2 regions of the Dialister succinatiphilus genome follow, and region 1 is predicted to be linked to the other one. Evidence: riboswitches for the same ligand, from Rfam matches in the RefSeq annotation. Region 1 holds a riboswitch; the other holds the start of a gene.
What was found. Region 1 has a riboswitch for S-adenosylmethionine ahead of NW747_RS07150 (methionine ABC transporter ATP-binding protein). Riboswitches for the same ligand answer to the same signal wherever they lie in the genome.

Region 1 (3,154 bases):
AACTGGAGGAGCTGCACGATAATGACCAGGACAATGATGGTAGCAATCATTACATCTGCCTGGAAGCGCTGGTATCCGTAACGGATGGCCAGATCACCGAGGCCGCCGCCGCCGATGGTGCCGGCCATGGCGGAAGCGCCGATTAAGGATACGATCACTACGGTCAAGCTTTCAATGATGGAGGGAAGGGCTTCCGGAATGAGGACCTTCCAGATAATCTGCAGAGGAGAAGCGCCCATGGATTCCGCCGCCTCGATGAGGCCGAAGGGAATTTCACGAATGGAAGTTTCCACCATGCGGGCGGTGTAGGGGATGGCAGCGATGGTCAGCGGGACGATGGCTGCCGTGGTACCGATGGAGGTGCCTGCCACCAGCCTGGTGAAAGGGATGATGGCCACCATGAGGATAATGAATGGAATGGAACGGATGAGGTTGATAATGAAAGCCAGAGGCTTATTCAATACCGGGCAGGCAAGAATGCCATGTTTTTCTGTAACTACCAGAAGAATACCCAGGGGAATGCCGATTAAAGCGGCAATGATAGCTGAAACAGAAAGCATGTACAGCGTTTCAGCCAGACTTTTCAGAAGAAGATTAGTTATCACTGGGGACATATCCGATTACCTCACTTGTAATTGGTAAAGACTGTAAATGGCCGAGGGCTTTTTTCATGTCCTCTTCGTGACCATTGATCATAATGATAAGGCGGCCGAAGGAAACGTTCTGGATGTAGTCGATGGATCCGTAAAGAATGCTTACGTCCAGATTGTATTTCTTGATGAGATTAGCAATAATTGGTTCGTTGGCCACATCGCCTCGGAATTTCAGGCTTACAATGGTCTGGTCGCTGTCCTTCTGCTTTACTTTAGAAATATTCATGTGAGACAGCTGCTCCGGTACATCGGAGGACATGACGGAGCCTACGAACTTCTTCAGTGTTTCGGTCTGGGGATTGGTGAAGAGGTCTACTACGGAACCCTGTTCGATAATTTTACCCTTTTCAATGACTGCCACCTGTTCGGCGATTTCTTTAATAACTTCCATCTGGTGAGTAATCATGATAATGGTAATGCCCATTTTTTTATTGATATCCTTCAGAAGCTGGAGAATGGATTTTACCGTTTCCGGGTCCAGGGCACTGGTGGCTTCATCGGAAAGGAGGACGGAAGGATTGGAAACGATAGCCCTGGCAATACCTACACGCTGTTTCTGGCCGCCGGAAAGCTGGGAAGGATACTTGTTCCTGTATTCCGTAAGGCCTACCAGTTCCAGAATTTCGTTGATTCTCTTTGCTTGTTCTGCCTTGGGCACATGGGACAGCTCCAGAGGAAATGCCACATTGCCGGCTACGGTCCTGTTGGAAAGAAGATTGAAATGCTGGAAAATCATGCCGATTTTCTTTCTTTCTTCCCGAAGCTGGGCTTTGGACAGCTTCGTCATGTCCTTTCCATCAATTATGACCTCACCGGATGTGGGAGGCTCGAGCATATTCACGCAGCGAATCAATGTAGATTTGCCTGCGCCGGACTGTCCGACAATACCGAAGATTTCTCCGTCCTTAATAGAAAGGTTGATGTCGTCCAGTGCTTTGAAATTGCCATATAATTTTGTTATATGCTTCAGTTCAATCATTGGGAACTCCTTTAATAAAAAAACTTTCATCGAAAGATGAAAGTCAGCTTCACATCATCTTTCGAGTATATACCCGCTGGAATTGGCACCGTTTCTAAAAGAATGGTTGCCGTGGCTTCAAAGGGCCAGTCCCTCCGCCACTCATGATGAATCTATATGTATTTACCCTATATGCAAGGGTTGAGATTATAGTACTCTGATTCAGAAGTCTTGTCAATAGAAATAGTAAATAGGGTAAGTGTCAAGTTTTCCTCGGTAATTCATTTGACTGTCGATGATTACTATCTCCGTGGCTTCGGTTTTATCAGTATTTCTGTATAGCTCTGGCCAGTCTCCCCATTGGTGAAGAAGAAGCTCCATAAACGCCTATACGCCCCTCCAGGCATCCCGGCCTATAGTTTCTCATTTTACGCTTCTGCGCCTCACTCCGGACATTCTGGGCGATTTTACGCTCTGCCTGCACCGCAGCCTTGTGCATGGCTCTATCCATCTTTTTGTAGCTTTTCCCATTAGCATGGTACAGGAGAGCTGCTGTAAGTGTTTTATTCTTCCGGGCGGTCAATACCCAAACCATACACTCCATTCCCTCGCTGGACCAGCTCCGTCCCTGCCGCTTCATGCGATAGCTGTAGAACCGGTGATTTGTTTCTGCAGTCCCCAGATGAATCTCTGTATGGATGCCGCGCTGACTCAGGCTGGGGATATAGGGAGCATTTCTCTCCAGATAGCTCTGCAGCCTGTCTACCTCCTCCAAATCCTCCTCTGTTCGGGCGCAGCTCCGGGCAGTATCCATCCATACGGGAATCTGTTTCATAATATCGTCGGTCTGGTGAAGTTCTCGGATAATACGGTCTATCAGTTTCCTGTTGCAGAAGCTGAGCCGGGTCCGGATCTTTTCATGTACATGATAGCAGTCGCGGAAGTGCTGGTGAACCAGGCAGCCTTCTACCATTCGCTCAAAGTCCTGAAACTGGTATCCGGACCCTCCATCCCCATTCGACAGCACTGTGGTCTTAGACAGGTCATAGTGCCCAAGCAGATAGCTTCTTACCATTGCAAAAAGTTCTTTTCTGCTGGTAGATGCAAAGCAGCGAAGTCCTACCAGTTCTGTCCTGTTGCCATTTTTCCTGACTCCCTCATATACCTGGATGCGGTGCACTTCCGAAACGCCGCCTTTCTCCTTGTTCTTGAGTACAATTCCATCTCCTTCAATCGCTATAATTTCCGGCTGTGTCGGCTTTTCAACCTTTTCCTCTTCTGCCAATGCTTTTTCATAAGTCTTCGCCTTCTCGCCGGCATAGTTTTTGAGTGAGATAACAGACTGATGGGAGATGGTAATTCCCGCCAGGCTTTCCAGGAGTTCGCTGGCACTGCGAGATGTGGTAATTGCGACAGCCTCGACAATCCGCTCAATCATTCCCAAGCTGTAGTGCTTTCTGGGTTCAAAGCCCATTTTGCGGTCCAGGGGATAGAAGCTCTTCCCATCTTTCTGCAGAAGTCTTCGGGTATAGGTCAGCTCTCC
Region 2 (3,154 bases), 250 kb from region 1:
TAAGGGCATGGCTCTTCTGGATGAAGCCAATACGTCTGCCTATGGACAGCCGGAAATCACAAAGGTGGATATCGGTGTACGCAGCAACCCGGGCATTCTCATTTCCGGTCATGACCTGAAAGATTTAGAGATGCTTCTGGAACAGACAGAGGGGACCGGTGTGGACGTGTATACTCATGGGGAAATGCTTCCTGCCCATTACTATCCTTTCTTTAAGAAATACAGCCATTTTGCCGGGAATTATGGTAATGCATGGTGGAAACAGAGGGAGGAATTCGAATCCTTTAACGGTCCTATCCTCATGACCACCAACTGCGTGGTGCCTCCCAAAGACAGCTATAAAGGAAGACTTTGGACCACCGGTGTGGTTTCCTTCCCCGGCGCCGGCCATATTGATGAGAAAGACGGCAAAAAGGATTTCACTCCTATTATCCGTCAGGCTCTTTCCTGCAAAGGGCCGAAGGAAATCGAAAAAGGCTTTATTACCGGCGGTTTCGCCCATAACCAGGTGCTTGCTCTGGCAGATACGGTGGTGGAGGCAGTGAAGTCCGGCGCTATTAAGAAATTCATTGTCATGGCCGGCTGTGATGGAAGGGCAAGAAGCAGGGAATACTACCGTCAATTTGCAAAAGCTCTTCCAGCAGATACAGTGATTCTGACTGCCGGCTGCGCCAAATATAAGTATAACAAGCTGAATCTGGGAACCATCGGCGGCATTCCCCGGGTGCTGGATGCGGGGCAGTGCAACGATTCCTACAGTCTGGCCCTCATTGCCCTGAAGCTGAAGGAAGTTTTCAACCTTGACGATGTGAATGAACTCCCCATTGTTTATAATATTGCCTGGTATGAACAGAAGGCGGTCATCGTCCTTCTTGCCCTCCTTTCCCTGGGAGTGAAGAACATTCATCTGGGACCCACACTTCCGGCATTCCTTTCGCCGGCAGTGGTAAACGTATTGGTAGATAAATTCGGTATTGCCGGTATCACTACGGTGGAAGAAGATATGAAGATTTTCTTTGGAAAATAGGAAATAACCAGGGAAAAGCAAAAGGAATGCAGGCTGCCTCCTGGACCACCTCGGAAAAAGCTGAAATTTTCAGTTTTCTTCGTTAACTCCTATGACCAAATAACAGTTAACTATTGCTAAAATAAAGAAATAACGGTATAATAGTACTCAAGTGAATAAAGACTCATCAAGAGCAGCTGAGGGATTTGGCCCGGGGACGCTGCAGCAACCATTCCTGAAAAAGGAACCGGTGCTAATTCCATCAGCATATTGCTGGCAGATGAGAGGATAGGCTCTCCCTGCGGAGAGCCGTTTTTTATTATATTTCCACATTTCAAGTGAGGAGGACTTATATGTCTAAGAAAGTATTATTTACATCAGAATCCGTTACGGAAGGTCATCCTGATAAAATCGCCGATCAGATTTCTGATGCTATTCTTGATGCCATCCTGGCCCAGGATCCCAATGGCCGTGTGGCCTGCGAGACCATTGTAACCACCGGTCAGGTCCATGTATTTGGTGAAATTACCACCACCGCCTATGTACCTATTCCCCAGGTTATCAGAAAGACCATTAACGATATAGGATACACCGATGCCCGTTATGGCTTTGACGGCGAAAGTGTCGGAATTAACGTGGCCATTGACGAACAGTCTCCCGATATTGCCATGGGCGTCAACCAGTCTCTGGAAGCCAAGGAAAAGAAAGCTGATAAATATGATATCGGTGCCGGCGACCAGGGCATGATGTTCGGCTATGCATCCAATGAAACGCCGGAATACCTGCCCATGCCGATTGCTCTGGCCCATCGGCTGGCACGGCGTCTGGCTGAAGTAAGAAAGAACGGAGACGTTCCTTATCTCCGTCCTGATGGAAAGACCCAGGTTACCGTGGAATATGACGATGGCAAACCGGTCCGCGTAGATACCGTAGTCATTTCCGCCCAGCATAACCCTGATGTTACCCATGAACAGATTGAAGAAGACATGATTAACAAGGTCATCAAGGCCACCATTCCTGCCAGGTTCCTTGATGAAAATACAAAATACCTTATCAACCCCACCGGACGCTTTGTTATCGGCGGACCCCAGGGCGATGCCGGCCTTACAGGCCGTAAGATCATTGTAGATACCTACGGCGGCATGGCTCGTCATGGCGGCGGCTGCTTCTCCGGCAAGGATCCCACAAAGGTAGACCGCAGTGCTGCCTACGCTGCTCGTTATGTGGCTAAGAACATTGTGGCAGCCGGCATTGCAGATAAATGTGAAATCGAACTGGCTTATGCCATCGGCGTAGCGGAACCGGTTTCCATCTTCGTTGATACCTTCGGCACCGGAAAAATTGATGATGAAAAAATCGTGGACCTTATCCGCCGGAACTTCGAACTCCGTCCTGCAGGCATTATCGATATGCTGAATCTCCGCCGTCCTATCTATAAGCAGACTGCTGCTTATGGCCATTTCGGAAGGACAGACATTGATCTTCCCTGGGAACACACTGACAAAGCAGATGTGCTCAGGAAAGAAGCAGGCCTCTGATTTCTTAAACAGCCAAAAATATGATAAAATAATGGATAGCCTTCGGGCTGTCCATTTTTTATTGGGAAGGAGCATCCTATGCAGGAAACCATTGCAGAAGTTCTGATTAACAGACCTTCCAAGCATCTGAACCGAACCTTTTCCTATCGTATTCCTGAAACCATGAAAGGGGCAGGTGTGGGCTGGCGCTGCGTAGTGAATTTTGCCAGACGGAAGGAAGAGGGAATTATTCTTTCCGTTCATGAAGAAGATACATCTCAGTTATCCTATAAACTTCTGGATATTCTGTCTCTGGTAGATTCCTTTCCCTGGTTTACTGATGAAATGATACGGACTGCCCTTTGGATTTCCTCATATTACATGTGCACGCTGATCGATGCCCTCCGTCTCTTCTATATCGACAAGAAAGCTGTCAAAACGAAAATAACCTATACTGTGAACTGGAAAAAAATAGAGAAGGAACCGGTGGAGGACATAGAAGGACTGGTAGACCGGTCCGTGGACAGTCTGGATGATAAATCGGCGGCCCTCCTTTTTGGGGACAGGCTGATGGAATACGTGAAACAGAATTTTCTCATCAAAAAGGAAACCCTGGCAGCCGCTCATAAAA

Region 2: it holds a riboswitch for S-adenosylmethionine, as region 1 does, so the genes downstream of both, metK (methionine adenosyltransferase) here and NW747_RS07150 (methionine ABC transporter ATP-binding protein) in region 1, are expected to answer to the same signal.

The regions. Positions count from the first base shown of each region.
Region 1 covers NZ_OV788641.1:1,711,635-1,714,788, forward strand. The annotation lists gene NW747_RS07145 (methionine ABC transporter permease) at 1-614, opposite strand, end outside; gene NW747_RS07150 (methionine ABC transporter ATP-binding protein) at 595-1,632, opposite strand; SAM riboswitch class I at 1,684-1,785, opposite strand; gene NW747_RS07155 (ISLre2 family transposase) at 1,937-3,154, opposite strand, start outside.
Region 2 covers NZ_OV788641.1:1,957,828-1,960,981, forward strand. The annotation lists gene hcp (hydroxylamine reductase) at 1-1,027, shown strand, start outside; SAM riboswitch class I at 1,188-1,293, shown strand; gene metK (methionine adenosyltransferase) at 1,360-2,544, shown strand; gene priA (replication restart helicase PriA) at 2,623-3,154, shown strand, end outside.